DNA from 2 places in the Chryseobacterium sp. MYb328 genome. Region 2 is predicted to be linked to the other one. Evidence: riboswitches for the same ligand, from Rfam matches in the RefSeq annotation. Region 2 holds a riboswitch; the other holds the start of a gene.
What was found. A riboswitch is a leader RNA that binds a small molecule or an ion and turns the genes downstream of it on or off. The one in region 2 is predicted to bind thiamine pyrophosphate.

Region 1: another riboswitch for thiamine pyrophosphate. It lies ahead of thiS (sulfur carrier protein ThiS); the one in region 2 lies ahead of thiM (hydroxyethylthiazole kinase).

What each region holds. Positions count from the first base shown of each region.
Region 1 is NZ_JBBGZQ010000005.1:128,260-137,547, reverse strand. Features, by position in the region: gene WH267_RS07605 (hypothetical protein) at 1-63, shown strand, start outside; gene WH267_RS07600 (Ig-like domain-containing protein) at 246-2,282, shown strand; TPP riboswitch at 2,394-2,489, shown strand; gene thiS (sulfur carrier protein ThiS) at 2,547-2,753, shown strand; gene thiC (phosphomethylpyrimidine synthase ThiC) at 2,778-4,589, shown strand; gene WH267_RS07585 (thiamine phosphate synthase) at 4,586-5,173, shown strand; gene WH267_RS07580 (thiamine phosphate synthase) at 5,285-5,902, shown strand; gene WH267_RS07575 (thiazole synthase) at 5,953-6,729, shown strand; gene thiH (2-iminoacetate synthase ThiH) at 6,741-7,859, shown strand; gene WH267_RS07565 (HesA/MoeB/ThiF family protein) at 7,882-8,592, shown strand; gene WH267_RS07560 (TonB-dependent receptor domain-containing protein) at 8,785-9,288, opposite strand, start outside.
Region 2 is NZ_JBBGZQ010000001.1:36,816-46,103, forward strand. Features, by position in the region: gene WH267_RS00200 (DUF3037 domain-containing protein) at 1-170, shown strand, start outside; gene WH267_RS00205 (alpha/beta hydrolase) at 193-1,230, shown strand; gene WH267_RS00210 (carbon starvation CstA family protein) at 1,424-3,265, shown strand; TPP riboswitch at 3,325-3,417, shown strand; gene thiM (hydroxyethylthiazole kinase) at 3,479-4,276, shown strand; gene thiE (thiamine phosphate synthase) at 4,273-4,908, shown strand; gene thiD (bifunctional hydroxymethylpyrimidine kinase/phosphomethylpyrimidine kinase) at 4,905-5,738, shown strand; gene tenA (thiaminase II) at 5,725-6,375, shown strand; gene WH267_RS00235 (TonB-dependent receptor plug domain-containing protein) at 6,515-9,288, opposite strand, start outside.

The sequences.
Region 1 (9,288 bases), on a different contig from region 2:
CAAGATGAATCATCTTGGTTTAACCAATACAATGCTGATGGAACGATAAAGCTATTTTATTAAAATGCTTATTTTTAAAATATATGAAGACCGACTTAATTAAGTCGGTCTTTTATTATTTAAACTATTTATGTTTTATTTATTGTGATTGCTTTGTTTTTGTGTTTATTATTCATTAATATTTAAATTTTAACAGATTATTATCAAAAAACATTATCTTAGCTAGGAAACAAAATTAACTAGCTATGATGTATTTTTACAAAATTTACAAGAAGTATTTGAAAGCTGCTTTCAGTCTTGCTCTGCTGGTAGGCTCTTCTTCCGCTTTTGCACAGGTAAGTGCCTATAGTTTTGCACAGGAGACGGGTACTTATACCCCGATAACAGGAACCATCCTGGAGGCAGCTACAGATAATACTTCTACAACTAACCTTAACAGTAATGTATATCCTGTAACATTGCCATTTAACTTTATATTTAACGGAACTTCATATAGTTCTCTGAATGTGTCAACGAATGGTTTTATTACATTTGGGACTACAGCTCCTTCTGCAACTAATACTTCACCTTTGTCTACAGCAGCAGCCTATGATGGGGTGATTTCTGTTTTTGGAAGAGACCTGAGCAGTGTGTTTGATGTTAATGGGGTTACCGGAGATATCAGCTGGATAACAACAGGATCAGCTCCCAACAGAGAAATAGTTATCCAATGGAAGGATTTCAGGCCTAATAGTTCTATTTCTGCTACTGCAGCTTATACTTTTGGATTTCAGGCTCGTTTAAAAGAAACTTCTAATGTAGTTCAGATGGTATACAATAGCGGGTCTTACCTGGCTGGAAGTACAAATGTTACAGGAACAGCTCAGATAGGACTAAGAGGAGCTTCAATTATTGATTTTAATAACCGCCTGAACGCAACAACATTGGAGTTTGTAAATTCTACAGCAGGAACAGCAAACAACAGTTCACAGGCCTTTAATGTTAATAATTCTGTTCCGGGAATGCCGGCTGCCGGGTTAACCTATACCTGGACTCCTCCAATATGTTATATTCCATCAGGGTTAGCCGCAGGAGCCGCTACTCATAATAGTGTAGCACTATCATGGATGGCTTCTCCATCATCTCCTGCAGGATATGATATCTATTATAGTAATTCCAATACTGCTCCAACGGCTTCTACTCCTCCAACTATTTCTAATTTTTCAGGAACTTCCACTATATTGTCATCATTGTCTCCTGGTACTGTTTATTATATATGGATCAGATCAAATTGTGGCAGTGGAAATACCAGTGTATGGTCTTTTCAGCCTGTACGGGCTGCGACTTTATGTTTACCGCCAACAATTCTTACTACCGGGGCAACACTTTGTCCCAATACTACAGCTACATTATCTGCTACCACAGATTCAGGGGCTGTTATTACCTGGTATGATGCGGCTACAGGAGGAAATGTTGTAGGTACAGGAAATACTTTTACAACTCCTGTACTTAGTAATACAACGTCTTATTATGCGACCTCTTCAACAGGAGAAACAGCGGTAACGGGATTTTCTGATGCCACATCTGCCTCAGGATATACTTTAATTGCCGGTTTGTTTTTTGATGTTTATTCTACGATGACCATCAAAGGAGTATATGTGTATCCGATGGGAACAGGAAGTGGAACAGTCGAAATCGCTTTACAGGACGGAAGTGTTTCTCCTGCTGTAACATTGCAGACCATTACCGTTAACCTTACGGGGACTTCTGCACCATTTGTAAAGACCTACGTTCCGCTAAACTTTGTAGTAGGACCGGGGAGTAATTATAAGCTGATGATGCTAACCAGATCAGGGGAGGTTACAGGTTTGGTAAGAGAATCGGGTTCAACCTGGGGAACGTATCCATTTACAGTTCCTGGAATAGTTTCTATTACGGGAGGAAATCTTACGGGAAATTCAACAAGTTCATCCTATTATTATTTTTATGATTGGGAGGTAAGCAATAAATGTGAAAGTGAAAGAACTATGGTTACTGCAACGGTAAATTGCCTGGGAACATCGGAAGTGGAGCAAAGAGATCAGATGAAGGTTTATCCGAATCCCTTTAAAGAGACCATTATCATTTCCGATATCGAGAAGGCAAAATCGCTTCAGGTGCTGGATGTGTCAGGAAGAATCATAAAAACAATTGATAACTTAACTAAAGAAATCCACTTAGGAGATCTGAAATCAGGGGTATACATTCTTAATCTGAATATGAAAGATGGAATGCAAAAGCAGACTAAAGTCATAAAACAGTAAATTATTTATTTTTCATTTCAAATATCCATGGCTGGAAACCTTAAGGGTTCCAGCCTTTTTTGTTCCTGTAAAATTTGATTTTGCCTATTCTTAAAAAATAACTAACTTCGTCCCATACTTTAGGGGTGTCTGTTTTTACAGACTGAGACTTTACCCTTTGAACCTGATCTGGATCATACCAGCGTAGGGAAAAGTAGGTGACTTTTGCTGTACATTCTATTGTACAATAATGGCCATTCCTAAAGTATATTTAAATAATTAGGAATGGAACTTATAATCAACCACACCCGAAAAACATTTAATGTACTTCCCGAAAATCTGGAAGCATTACTGGCTATGGAATTACCCGGAAAAAAGAAAGGTATTGCCGTAGCACTCAACAATCGCATTATTCCGCTGTCTGCCTGGGCGGAAACTTTCCTTAACAATCTGGATTCAATTTTAATCATTACTGCCACTCAGGGCGGATAATTCTCATATTTAATACCAATATTTATGGCTCACTCCATTACATGTTCGCCATTTCCGAACTCAAAGAAAATGTATGTTGAAGGAAAAATTCATCCTATCAGCGTAGCAATGCGTGAAATACAGCTTAGCCCTACAAAGCTTAACAACGGAAATTTTGAAGAAAATGCTCCGGTAACCATTTATGATACTTCCGGTCCTTACACGGATGAAAATGCATCCATTGATATTCAGAAAGGGCTTCCAAGAATCAGAGAGCAATGGATTCTGGATAGAGAAGATGTCAATGTTCTGGAAGGAATTACGTCAGAATATGGGAAAGCCCGTCTGGCAGATCCTAAACTTGATGAATTGCGTTTTTCCTACGATCACAAACCTAAAGTAGCACAGGAAGGAAAGGAACTTACCCAGCTTTATTATGCAAAACAGGGAATCATTACTCCTGAAATGGAATATGTGGCAATCAGAGAAAATCAAAGGATAGAACAGCTTGAAACGGTCCCTAAAGAAATGGCTTGCCAGCATATTGGAAACAGTTTTGGTGCCAATACTCCCAAAAGCAAAATTACCCCGGAGTTTGTAAGAGATGAAATTGCTGCCGGAAGAGCGATTATCCCGAATAATATCAATCACCCGGAAAGTGAGCCCATGATTATAGGGCGAAACTTTTTGGTAAAAATCAATGCCAATATAGGAAACAGTGCAGTTTCATCAAGTATTGATGAAGAAGTGGAGAAAGCTGTTTGGGCTTGTCGATGGGGTGCAGATACCATTATGGATCTTTCTACGGGAAAAAATATTCATGAAACCAGAGAATGGATCATCAGAAATAGCCCGGTTCCTATTGGTACCGTTCCGATTTATCAAGCGCTTGAAAAGGTAAAAGGAGTACCGGAAGATTTAACATGGGAAGTTTTTAAAGATACCTTGATTGAGCAGGCCGAACAAGGAGTCTCTTACTTTACCATTCATGCTGGCGTTTTATTGAGATATATTCACCTTACAGCAAACAGAGTAACAGGAATTGTTTCCAGAGGAGGGTCTATTATGGCTAAATGGTGTCTTTATCATCATAAAGAAAACTTTTTATATACTCATTTTGATGAGATTTGCGAGATCATGAAGAAGTATGATGTGGCTTTCTCTTTAGGAGATGGTTTACGTCCGGGTTCTATTGCTGATGCCAATGATGCGGCTCAGTTTGCAGAACTGGAAACCTTAGGTGAACTGACTAAAATTGCTTGGAGGCACAATGTACAGGTGATGATTGAAGGGCCGGGACACGTTCCGATGCATATGATCAAAGAAAATATGAAAAAGCAATTGGAAGTATGTGACGAAGCACCTTTCTATACCTTAGGGCCCTTAACTACAGATATTGCACCGGGTTATGACCATATTACTTCAGGAATTGGGGCCGCAATGATCGGATGGTTCGGATGTGCAATGCTTTGTTATGTAACACCAAAAGAACATTTAGGTCTTCCAAATAAAGACGATGTAAAAGTGGGGGTAATTACCTATAAGCTGGCAGCTCATGCTGCCGATTTAGCAAAAGGACATCCGGGATCGCAATACAGGGATAATGCATTAAGTAAAGCGAGATTTGAATTTAGATGGGAAGACCAGTTCAATCTTTCATTAGATCCGGATACCGCCAGAGCTTACCATGACGAAACACTTCCTGCTGATGGAGCCAAAATTGCCCATTTCTGTTCTATGTGCGGGCCGAAATTCTGCTCTATGAAAATTACTCAGGAAATCCGTGAGTCTGCAGAGAAAGGAATGTTTGACAAATCGCAGGAGTTTATTGAAAACGGAAAGGAAATTTATATATGATTCTCGTCATCACTCCTGAAATCATAGTTCCTAACGAGTCAGAAATCATCAATCAGATGTTTCATGATGGACTGGATTTCCTTCATATCAGAAAACCATGGATCAGCCGGGAAAAAATGACTGAATTTATCAATAGTATTGATGCTTCATTCTATCCTAGGCTGGTACTCCACAGTCATTATGACCTTGGAAAAGATTACGGGATTTCCAGACTTCACTTTAGAGAAGAAGTTCGAAAGGAAGGGAAGTATAAATCTTTGATGAATGGCAATACAATTTCAACCTCTGTTCATGAGATTACCACTTATAATGCTTTAGAAAAAGAATGGGAATATGCTTTCATAAGCCCATTCTTTCCAAGTATTTCCAAAAAAGGGTATGGAGTTGATTCAACAGTAATTGAAAGTTTGATTCAAAGGAATAATCCACATGTAAAACTGATTGCCTTAGGTGGAATTGATTCCAGTCATATTCAGGAAGTTTTTGATCTTGGAGTAGATGGTGTGGCTTTGTTAGGAGCTATTTGGGAGAGTAATGAACCTTTACATGTTTTTAAAAAATGCAGAAAGAACATTCTTTTGTGATTTTATAAAGAGAATTTACAAAAAGAAACAGTCTGTAGAAATGAGAAATTAGATATAGAAATTTTTTTAAAAGTAATCCCTCTTTCTATTGGGAATACATTCCTAGTCAATATGGAAAAATTACAATACATCTCACAAGGAAATACAAAAAATGAACAAGAGCTGAATATCCGTAAAGCCTTGGATAATGGGATAAAATGGGTGCAGATCCGTTGGAAAAATGCCCCTGAAAATGAATTAATAAATCTTTGTGAAACTTCAAAACAGCTTTGCTCAGAATATCAGTCAATGTGTATTATTAATGATCATGTTCAATTGGCAAAAACAATAGATGCTGATGGAGTTCACTTAGGATTAAGTGATGGTTCCATTGAAGAAGCAAGAAGTATTTTAGGTGAAAATAAGATCATCGGTGGAACAGCCAATACGATTTCAGATGTTCTTCAAAGAATGAAGGAATCGTGTGATTATATTGGTTTGGGACCATTAAGATTCACTTTTACAAAAGAAAAACTCAGCCCTGTTCTTGGATTTGAAGGCTATCAGGAAATTGTAAATCAGCTTAATGAAAAGTCGGTTGCTATTCCAAAAATATTTGCGATTGGAGGAGTTGGTCCTGAAGATATTCAGTCTTTACAAAGGATTGGAATTTATGGAGTAGCAGTTTCTGGACAGATTACCAACCAGCCAGCCATTATTAATGAGTTAAAAGCCTTGTCAAGGTTTTAAACCTTGACAAGGCTCAGGCAATAACGTCGAAAAAAAATAAATAATTACCTATGCATAATCAAAAATTAATAATTGCAGGCAGAACCTTTGAATCCAGATTGTTTTTAGGAACAGGAAAGTTCGGAAGCCTTGAAGATATGGCAGCCTCTGTGGTAGCTTCAGAATCCAATATGGTAACGATGGCTTTAAAGAGAATTGATGCACAGTCGACAGGAGATGACCTATTAGATTCCTTAAAAAGCACAAATGTTCATCTTTTGCCCAATACTTCAGGAGCCAGAACAGCAAAAGAAGCGGTTTTAGCAGCACAGTTAGCCAGAGAAGCTTTAGAAACTAACTGGGTAAAGCTTGAAATTCATCCTGATCCGAAATATTTATTACCAGACCCTATTGAAACACTATATGCAACAGAAGAACTGGCAAAATTAGGATTTGTCGTGATGCCTTACATCCATGCTGATCCGGTTTTATGCAAACGTCTTGAAGATGCAGGAACAGCAGTTGTAATGCCTTTAGGAGCACCTATTGGAACGAATAAAGGATTGAGAACATTGGATTTCTTAGAAATTATCATCAGCCAAAGCAATGTTCCTGTTGTTGTAGATGCAGGAATTGGAGCACCGTCTGATGCGGCAAAAGCAATGGAGATGGGAGCAGATGCTGTTTTGGTGAATACAGCCATTGCAGTAGCACGAAACCCTTTAAATATGGCTGTGGCCTTTAAAGAAGGAGTCATTGCCGGAAGAAGAGCCTTTGAATCAGGATTGGGAGCTATAGCGAATCATGCTGAAGCATCAAGTCCATTGACTTCATTTTTGTTTGAATAAAAATCAGAATCATGAATAGTTTTAAGGAGGTTTTCGAACTACACCAATGGGATGAGGTAAAAACCAGACTTGAAAAAGTAACCATTTCCGAGGTCCGAAATAGTCTTCAGAAAAGAAACAGGACACTGGATGATTTTTTGAATCTGCTTTCGCCGGTAGCTTCACAGGAGCTTGAACTCATGGCTAATATGACGAGAACGCTTACCCAGAAACGTTTCGGAAAGACCATCCAATTATACGCGCCATTATATCTCAGCAATGAATGTCAGAATATCTGTACTTACTGTGGATTCAGCCTGGATAATAATTTGAGGCGAAAAACACTTTCTGATACAGAATTGATAATAGAAACTTCAGTGCTGAAGTCTATGGGGGTTAACCATGTTCTTTTGGTAAGCGGAGAAGCTAATAAAATAGTGGGAGTCCCTTATTTTCAGAATGCAGTTCGTTTACTGAGACCTCATTTTTCCAATATTTCCATTGAAGTACAGCCCTTAGAAGAGGAAGAGTATAAACTTCTTCATGAAGAGGGAGTTCATTCGGTGTTGGTATATCAGGAAACTTATCATCAGGAAGTCTATAAAGAATATCACCCGAAAGGTAAAAAATCCAATTTCCATTTTCGCTTAGATACTCCTGACAGAATTGGCAGGGCTGGAATTCATAAAATGGGACTCGGTGTGTTGCTCGGACTGGAAGATTGGCGTGTAGACAGTTTTTTCAATGCTCTTCACATTGATTACCTGCAGAAACAATACTGGAAAAGTAAGTTTTCAGTATCATTTCCAAGGCTTAGACCAGCAGAAGGAATTATTGAACCTAACTTTATCATGGAAGATAAAGACTTGCTGCAGCTGATCTGTGCCTACAGAATATGGAATGAAGATCTTGAAATATCTGTATCTACGAGAGAAAATGAAACCTTTAGAAATCATATTGTTTCACTGGGGGCTACTACTATGAGTGCAGGTTCAAAAACAAATCCTGGGGGATATGCAGTAGATCAGGAATCTTTGGAGCAATTTGAAACCAGCGACGAAAGAAGTATGGAAGAAATTAAAAATATGATTAAAAAATCAGGGTATGATCCGGTGATGAAAGATTGGGATTCTGTTTATAGTGGTGCTTAAGTTTCAAGAATAAATGTTTACTATGCAAAGCGAAGATATTTTTAAAAGATACAGCCGTCAGATCTTTATTGAAGAAATAGGACTGGAAGGACAAAAGAAAATCATGGCTTCAAAAGTTCTTGTCATAGGTGCCGGAGGATTGGGAAGCCCTGTGATTCAATATCTGGTAGCAGCAGGTGTAGGAACTCTAGGCATCGCCGATTTCGATCATGTGGAACTTCACAATCTGAACCGTCAGGTTATTCATAATGAAGACAGAGTAGGGGAGTTGAAGGTGAAAAGTGCTGAAAAATTTGTAACCCATCTTAATTATCAGGTAAAAGTAATTCCTATAGAAGAAAAAATTACTGCATCTAATGCTTTAGAAATCCTTTCCCAATACGATATTATGGTAGATGGTTCAGACAATTTCTCAACAAGATATCTGGTGAATGATACCTGTGTAACATTGGGGAAAGCATTGGTGTATGGAAGTATTTTAAGCTTTACTGGTCAGGTAGCTGTATTTAATCATCAGGGAAGTAAAAACTTACGGGATATCTTTCCTGAACCTCCTTTTGATGAAGAGATGCCGGATTGCGACAGCCTAGGTGTTTTAGGTGCTCTACCGGGAATTGTAGGCAGCATGATGGCGCTTCAGACTTTGAAACTCATCACAGATCTTCCTGTACATCTGAATCAGTTAACATTAATTGATACACTGAACTGGAAGTTTCAGACTTTAGATTTTTAGCCTGCTAAGCGGATGGTTTTTGTTTCTCGCAGATCACACAGATTTCGCAGATCTTATGCAACAGCTTTATTCTTTAAAAGAAAGAATCTGCGGTATCAGCTAAACCTGTGTGAGATATGTAAATCAATAAAAATAAAAAATGAGGCAGTAATACTATTACGGCCTCATTTTCGGTTATTATATCATTTAAATCTATTGCTGTCCCTGCTGCATAACTCCACCATTATCGTCTTTCTTGGTTTGGTTCAGGATATTTGGATCCTCTTTTGCCAGTTTATTTCTTGTTGGAATCTTATAATTAATGGAAATTCCAAAGTTTCTTGAATCATATTTCGTTCTAAGCATTACACTTTCTCCTAATGGTGGATTGGAACGTACCTGCATGATCTGACCATTGAAAATATCATTCGCAAAAACTGACACTGTGAGACGATTGTTCATAAACTTTTTCGTCAGGGTAATATCTAAGTTATTGCTAAATGGTTTTTCCGCAGTGAAGTAAAAATACCCTGCTTTTGGTGTCAGGTAGCTGTAATTTGCTGTAAGCTTAATATCTTTTGGAAGGATCAGCTGAGTCATCAGGTTAAAAATCCAGAATCCTTTATTGTTGAGGTTATCAATCTCATGCTTCTGATATCCTGCATAAATGTACATGAAATTCATTTTGTCAGGATTGAAGTTCGACTTCATAATCTC
Region 2 (9,288 bases):
CTAATGGCGATAAAGAGGGCGGACCTATTGCTCTGTTTGATATTCCTGAACGTTTCCGATGGCTGACTGCTGTAAGAAGTGCTGTTGTACAAACTTCAAGACCTCATCCGGGGAAATCTAAAGACTTAAATACTACTTTTGGTAAACTTTTTGAGGAGTTAGTAAAATAACATACTTCTTAAAAAAGTTCTTATGAAATCATCTATAAACAACATATCAATCAACAGGTTTTTTACAAACCTGTTTTTTGTTTTATTTTTAAGCTTTTCCAGTTCATTTTTTTCACAATCTTTTTCACAAGGACCGCCTCCTAAAACTCCTCGTGTAAAAAGTATCCTACTTCCGGAAATCACAGCGCTTACCGAAAATATTGTATACAAAACCAATAAAAAAGGAAATCCCATTGCATTGGATCTTTATATGCCGAAAAATATTTCTGCTGAAAAAATCCCCGTATTAATCTATGTACATGGTGGTGGCTGGATAGAAGGTGATAAAGTGATTCATGCAGATGATTATGTGGAAACAACCATAAAAAAACTCACCCCAAAGCAATATGCCATTATCAGCATCAATTACACACTTCTTAACGACAATACCCATTTCCCACTCCCTTTGGAAGACACTAAAGATGCCGTAAGATGGGTTAGAAAAAATGCGGAGAAGTATAATTTTGACACTAATAATATTGGTCTTTTCGGAGCTTCTGCCGGAGCACATCTTTCACTGTTGGCAGCCTATACGCCCGACAATACTTTTATTGGAAGTCAGGAACTTTCTTGTTATTCTCCAAAAGTAAATTATGTGATTGATCATTATGGTCCCGCAGATCTGAATAAGCTTTTCCATACCGGGCTGGGTACAATTCCTGTTTCTATGATAAAAATGATGTCCAAAAAGATTGTTAGTCTGCAGCAGGGACTCGTAAAAGGAATTTCCGGCTATGATCTGAATAAAGACCAGCAAAGAGCTATAGATTATTTAAAAACAGTTTCTCCTGTTAATTATGCTTCAGAAGGTGTTCCTACTTTAATTGTACAGGGAAATAAAGATAAAGTGGTTCCTTTAAGCCAGGCCAAAAAACTACACAGGAAATTAAAAAGAGAAAAAATACAGACTTCTTTACTTATTATTGAAAACGGGGTTCATAGCTTTTCAACCACAGATAAAGAGACTCTGGATAAAATGACCCATCAGATGGTTGATTTTATTATCTCCCAAAAGAAATAATATACATCTTCTAAGATAAAACATACACAAACACCTGTAAATAAAATATTTAAATTAATACCAAACAACAAATATGCTAGATTGATATACATATTCATATTTTTTACCTGAAAATAATTACCTTGGCTATTGTTTACATTATTTACAATAAAACAATATTCTAATTATTTATTCATTAAAAAAAATAAGAAATATGGATTCTTTAAACAATATCAATGCGCTTACCCTCATATTTGTTTCTGTTCTTATTTTCGCGATAGCTTACCGCTTTTATGGTATTTTTATCGCCAATAAAGTTCTTAGACTTAATGATGAAAATATGACTCCCGCTGTAGAATTTGCAGATGGTAAAGATTATGTAGCAACGAATAAAAATGTACTCTTTGGGCATCATTTTGCTGCTATCGCAGCAGCCGGACCACTAGTAGGACCTGTTCTCGCTGCACAGTTCGGATATCTTCCCGGCGCACTATGGATCTTAATAGGCTGCGTACTGGGAGGTGGAGTTCATGATATGGTTGTCCTCTTTGCCTCCGTGAGGCATAAAGGCCAAAGCCTTGCGACTATTGCTTCAAAAGAAATTGGAAAAGCAACAGGAACAGTAGCAGGTTTTGCGATCCTCTTTATCCTGGTTCTTACACTGGCAGGTTTATCTTTGGCATGCATCAATGCAATGCATGAAGCTTCGTGGTCTCTTTTTACCGTAGTGATTACCATGCCTATTGCCATCATTATGGGATTGATCATGCGCTATAAAAAAAACAGTGTTCTGTTTGCAAGTATCTTAGGAGGTATTCTATTGATTGCCGGAATTATCGGAGGTCATGGACTGATGCAGAATCCAACCATGAATAATTTATTTTCATGGAATATTAAAACAATTTCCATTGCCATTCCGTTGTATGGTTTTATTGCTTCCGTATTACCGGTATGGCTTCTTTTAGTTCCAAGGGATTACCTTTCCACTTATTTAAAAATAGGAACTATTATTATGCTGGCTATCGGGGTAATTGTTATACATCCTACGGTGCAGATGCCTGCTATCACAGCTTTTGTAAACGGTGGAGGCCCCATTATAGGAGGCCCGGTACTTCCTTTTATTTTTATTGTTATTGCCTGTGGAGCAATTTCCGGATTCCATGCTGTAATTGCTACGGGGACCACGCCCAAAATGCTGAATAAAGAAAGAGAAATTCTTTTCGTAGGCTACGGAGCTATGCTTGTAGAAGGTTTTGTAGCATTAATGGCCCTTATTGCCGCCTGTACATTAATGCCTGGGGATTATTTTGCCATCAATACCCCAAAAGAGGCTTATGATTCATTCCTTGCCACTCATCCTTCTCTACACGGTGTAGATATTGATTACTATTCACAGAAAATTGGAATTGACCTCTATGGCAGAACAGGAGGTGCCGTATCCCTTGCCGTTGGGATGGCTCATATCTTCAATAAAATCCCATATATGGATCAGCTGACTGCTTATTGGTATAATTTTGCGATTATGTTTGAGGCTGTTTTTATCCTTACTGCTATTGATGCAGGAACAAGGGTGGGCCGTTTCTTTTTGCAGGAAATGCTGGGATCTGTAGTTCCAAAATTTAATGATAAAAACTGGATTCCCGGAATCATCATCAGCAGTCTTCTTTTCACTTTTGCCTGGGGATATCTGGTGTATACAGGGAATGTAAACAGTATCTGGCCGTTATTCGGAATCAGTAATCAGTTATTGGCGGCCTGTGGACTTATTGTCTGTACAACGATGCTGATAAGAATGAACAGGGGAAAGTATGCATTGTGTTCAGCTATTCCCGGCGTGTTTATGGCCATCATTACATTCTGGGCCGGTTATATTCAGGTAACCTCTATTTATATTCCCAAAGGGCAGTATTTACTTGCCGCATTGGCAGCAACAGCAATGGTTCTTATGCTGATTGTATTTATAGGTGCTTTCAGAAAGTGGTATCAGTTACTGCAAATTAACAAAACAGAGATTGATCATTATGGAGAACCGGTGAAAGAACTGGTAGAGAGATAATAGGCTTTCTACAAAATCCATTAAAGGTTTTTGCTTCCTCTGATAATTTTTATACATTTGTTTTGCTTTAGGGGTATTCTGAAAAGAATTGAGAGAGTCCCTTTGAACCTGATACGGCTTACACCGACGTAGGGAAAAGCAAAATGACATGATTTCTTGATGTCTTTTGTTCCGGATTTTTTCCTAAAGCTATTTTTATTCTTAATCATAACAATGGAAAAAAATCTTTGGGAACAAGTTCAACTTGTACGACAAAAGTCTCCTCTTGTTCATAATATAACCAACTATGTAGTGATGAACAATACGGCCAATGCTCTTTTGGCTGCAGGAGCTTCTCCGATTATGGCACACGCCCACTCTGAAATCAAAGACATGATCAATATAGCCCATTCGGTGGTTATTAATATTGGCACCCTTGATGAATACTGGGCTGAATCTATGCTTATAGCTGCTGAAACTGCTGATACCCTCCATAAACCATGGGTATTGGATCCGGTAGGTGCAGGAGCGACTTCTTTTCGTGATCAGATATTGCATCAGCTGTTACAATTCCATCCTACAGTGATCAGAGGTAATGCTTCTGAGATTATTGCACTCGCTAAAACCAATACAACAGCAACCAAAGGTGTAGACAGCACCGCAGCAAGTAATGATGCTGTTGAAGCCGCCCAAATCCTGGTTAATCAATACAACACTATTGTATGTATTTCGGGTGAAACGGATATTATCCTGAGCCGAGATCAATCTATACAGATCAAAAACGGACATGCTCTCATGACCAAAGTAACGGGTCTGGGATGTTCTGCAACAGCTTTAATCGGCGCATTCATAGGTATTGCGGAAGATAAAGTATCAGGTACCGCCGCTGCAATGTCGTTATTGGGAATAGCAGGCGAACTGGCTGTTTGTGAAAGCAAAGGTCCGGGCAGTCTTCAAGTCAACTTGATAGATAAGCTATACAACATTACCGAAAAGGAATTTACCAACCATTTAGAAATTGAAATATCATGAGTATCAATACTTTTCCTTACTCATTATACCTTGTGATTTCTGAAGCAGATTGTATGGGGAAAAATTTTCTGAAAGTCGCAGAACAGGCAATCTTAGGGGGTGTGGATATGATACAGCTTCGTGAAAAAAATGACAGCACTGAAGTCTTCCTTCAAAAAGCTCTGCAGCTTATTGAAATTACAGATAAATATGGTGTTCCTCTTATCATCAACGATAATATCACCGTTACTGAAAAAGTAAATTCAGCTGGAATACATGTTGGCAACAGTGATGCAACTCCTCAGGATCTAAGACAACGACCTTTGATCAACAATAAAATAATTGGATATTCTATAGAACATCTGGCTCAGCTTGACAATGAACAAACTGCTGCAGCCGACTATCTGGGAATAAGTCCTGTTTTTAAAACAAAAACCAAAACAGATACTGTTATAGAATGGGGACTGGAAGGCATTACTCAAATCAGACAGATTACGAAAAAACCTTTGGTCGCAATAGGAAATATTCATCTTGAAAACGCTAGAGCTGTCATCAGCGCCGGAGCAGATTGTCTTGCCGTAGTTTCTGCAATATGCAGTGCTGCTGATCCCCAAAAAGCAGCGTATGAATTAAAAAATGAAATTGTAAAATGAAAAAATACAAATACCCTTCAGTATTAACTATTGCAGGTTTCGATGGAAGCGGCGGTGCCGGTATCCAGGCTGATATTAAAACAGCTTCTGCTTTAGGCTGCTTTTCAACATCAGTATTAACGGCCTTGCCTGTACAAAACACACAAGGAGTACGAAAAATATATCCTATTCCTGTAGAAGCAGTTGCCGATCAAATAAAAGCAATTCTGGACGACATTGTTCCTGATGCTATAAAAATTGGAATGGTTCATACGCCTCAACTCGTAGAGACCATTGTTTCCACATTGGCAACATACCCTAAAATACCTATTGTCTTTGACCCTGTAATGGTGGCCACCAGCGGGCATCGTTTAATTGAAGAAGAAACCATCACAGCACTCACAACATTACTTTTTCCCATTGCTGATGTGATCACTCCCAATATGGATGAGGCTTCCATTTTAGCAGATATGAAAGTAGAAACGCTGGAAGATTTATACACTGCCGGAAAAAAAATCAAAAAACTGGGATGTAAAACAATTCTCCTTAAAGGTGGTCATCAGGAAACCTCAACCATTACTTCCCTCTTCTATGATGAACACGAGAATTTTCATTCTTTTGAAACAATAAAATTTAATACCAATAATACCCACGGTTCAGGCTGTACACTATCATCTGCTATTGCCGCCTATATTGCTCAGGGTAAGTCCCTTTACGAGGCAGTTTCTCTGGGACAGCAATACATTTACCAAGCCATTGAAAACGGAATAGATGTACAAACAGGTCATGGAAACGGACCGTTGAACCACTTTTTTAATCCTCAAAAACTTATCAAAAATGAAATGGTCTGAACAAACTTGGAACGCAATAGAAAAACATTATCAATCTATCCTTGATATGCCTTTTATCAAAGAGCTATCTGATGGTACCCTACCACAAGATAAATTCCGTTTTTATATGGCTCAGGATTCTTTATATCTGGAACATTTTGGAAGAACGCTTTCCCTTATAGCAGCAAAGATTACTGATCTTCAGGATGTACTTACTTTTATACGTTTCGCTGAAAATGCCATTGTAGTAGAAAATGCTCTGCATGAATCTTACTTCAAAGATTTTGGTTTAAGTGACAAAGGGGTTTTAGAACCTGCCTGCCATCATTATATTCACTTTCTGAGAAGCACGGCAGCTCTGGAATCTGTGGAAATTGCAGTTGCTGCAGTTCTCCCTTGCTTCTGGATTTATCGTGAGGTTGGAAATTATATTTATGAGATTCAAAATACGGTGAACAACCCGTATGAAAAATGGATTGCTACGTATGCAGGAGAAGAATTTTCAGCAGCAGTGGATGAAGCTATTGCCATCTGCGATAAAATTGCTAAAAACAGTACCGAAGAAACCAAAAATAAAATGACAGAAGCCTTTATTACTGCATCAAGAATGGAATATCAATTCTGGGAAGCGGCTTATGATTTGAAGACCTGGAAGTAAGGAAGCTGGAGAATGGAAGTTATTGAAATCACTACTATTGCCTGGGGATTCTTTTACAGATGATTCATAATATTAGTAGTTACCATAATAAAAAACGGAACCCATTCCAGGTTCCGTTTTTTATACATTTCAATTTTGATTAAAAATTGAAATTAAGTCTTGTGAATACATACCGTCCATTCTGCCCAAACTGTGAAGTGGAACGTGAGTAAATAAACTGATCGTTGTTACTTGAAGCCGGCAGGTTTTTGGTAGGATAAATATCAAACAGGTTATTAACCCCTACAGTCAATCCTATATTTTTAGTAAACTGATAGGCCGCAGAAATATCAGTAATGATTTTATCTCCTATCGTCTGGTGTTCATTAAATCCAATAATTCCATCTCCGTTAGCATCAAGAACATCTGCTCCTGTCACTTTTCCAAAATACGTATTTCTAAGATAGAAACTTGCACCCTTCCATGTAAGCATATGAGAAAGACTTGCTTTCACTCTAGGAACAGCCTCTTCAAGATAAATTCTAGATTTTTCAGAGAAATAAACTTTTTCAAGAGCTGGAGATTTCAACAGCCCTGCTGAATGAATCTCTCCTACCTGCTTAGTCTGATTTAAATTGATCCCAAAACTATTATCCAGTTTTATACCTGAGAATCGTGCATTATGTGAAATAACGATATCCAGCCCTTTTGTTTCCGTATCAATAGCATTGGTGAAAAACTGAGCTGCATTAACGTTTAATTTATCAAACTCTATCTGAGCTTCACCAGGTACATCTTTTCTTAAAAACTGATCAGTAAGAATGATTCTGTTATCAATTTTAGTAAAATATCCGTCTGCTGTGAAGGTCAAATTCACAGATGGAATTTTATATGTAAATCCTAAACTGGCAGATTTTGAAGTTTCCTGCTTCAATTTTGGGATATTCAGCTGTGCTGCCAATTGAGAATCATTGCTGTATGTTCCCACTTCAAGAAGCTGACCTCCTGTAAACAATGTAGAAGTAACATTATAATAAATCTGGTGAATAGATGGAGCCCTGAATCCTGTAGATCCTGCAAATCTCACATTGAAATTAGGAGCAACCTTGATTCTTGATGCTAATTTATAGTTAAATGTAGATCCAAAATCTGAATAGTTTTCATACCTCGCCGCTGCATCCACCAATAACCAGTTCGTAAAGTTCAATTCTACATCGGCATAGGCTGCCAGTGATTGTCTGTTTTTGTTTACTGCATTTTCAGGTCTGAATCCACTGAATACTTGTGAACCTCCCGGAAGAGAAGCTCCAAAGAAATCTGTAGGTCGTTGGGTAGCATTGTTCCAAGGATTTCCCAAGACATCATAAGTGGTATAAGACGCTTCTTCACCAGCCGTCATTTTAAAGTTTTCAAAGCGGTGCTCCCCTCCAAATGCCACATTCAATCCTTCCAGGACATCATACTTTTTAGAGAAATCTAAATTGATCGTGTTTTGGGTAAATCTTAATCCCCCAGCATCAAATTCATTAGGAGAAGCAAATCTTAAAGAAGTATTCCCCGTATTTCTGATATTGTAGGTAAAAGAGTTCTGTCCGAAAGTATTACTGAAATCAATATTCCAACCTTCCCATTTTCCTTTAATACCTGCTGCTAGTGAGATATCCTGAATATCAGTTCCGATCTGTGGCAGATAACCATTAGGGTATAAACCTGTAAAAGTTCTGCTTTCTCTCGGTCTTCTGTAAAATCCTCCGGAAACACCATGTCTTAAACTATATCCACCAAAAGTATACACTTTCCAGTTATCACTTACAGGAACCTCAGCATTAATAAAAAGCTGATGATTATTAAGCTTAGACTGGCCTACCTGCATGTTGAAATCTTTTCTGGTAAGACCTCTGTACGCCAGTTCCTGATCGGTAACATCAAAGTTTAATAAAGACTGAAGCCCTTTCTGAATAACATTTCCTGCTCCATCTTTTATATCCTGAATAGTAGTTGCTCCTTGTATACCAGACAATTGGCCAGGAGTAAAATAATTTACCCCTTGAGCATACTGATGCACATAATCGATAATTTGCTGCGAATTGGGGGTATTATTGATATTACTAAACAGAGAAGAAAGGTTCACCCCATCTTTCAATGCACGCTGTTCGATAGCGTTGTAAGCATTATAGATTGCTCCTGATTCTGTTCCTGCTCTATAAGTAGGATTTCTGAACTGTGAGGACCAGGTAATATTGAAAAAACCGCCTTTGGTTCCGATCTTATTTCCATAATTCAGGTCCAGCTGAATATTCTGTCCGTCAAAATCTCCGGTATGATCATTGGCTGCAGGCGTTAAATTTCCACCATAGCTGATCTGGCCGGTTAATTTTCCGGTATCTCTTTTTAATTCAAGATTCATTACCCCTGCAATGGCATCAGAACCATATTGTGCAGCAGCTCCATCTCTTAAGACTTCAATTCTGTTCAGGGCAAAGGAAGGAATGGCATTTAAATCGGTTCCTACCGTTCCTCTTCCCGGTGTTCCATTCACATTGACCAACGCAGAAGTGTGTCTTCTTTTTCCGTTAACCAAAACTAATACCTGATCAGGTCCTAATCCTCTCAGCTGGGCAGGATCCAAATGATCCGTTCCGTCAGAATTGGTTTGAACCGTAGAAGTAAAAGAGGGGGCAATGGCATTCAAAATTTGTCCGATACTAGACTGTGGAAGCACCACCGAAGCTTCCTTCAGGTTAAATACATCTACAGGAACCGGACTGTCTGCTTTTGATCGTGCACCAGCTCTGGATCCCAGGATCACCACTTCTTCTACTTTATTGGTTTGAGTACTGTCTTTTTTTGTATTACTGTCTTTCTCCTGTCCGTAGGTAAAAACTCCCAGAAAAAAGAGAACAGAAGCGGAAAGAATAGTTTTTTTATTTCTCA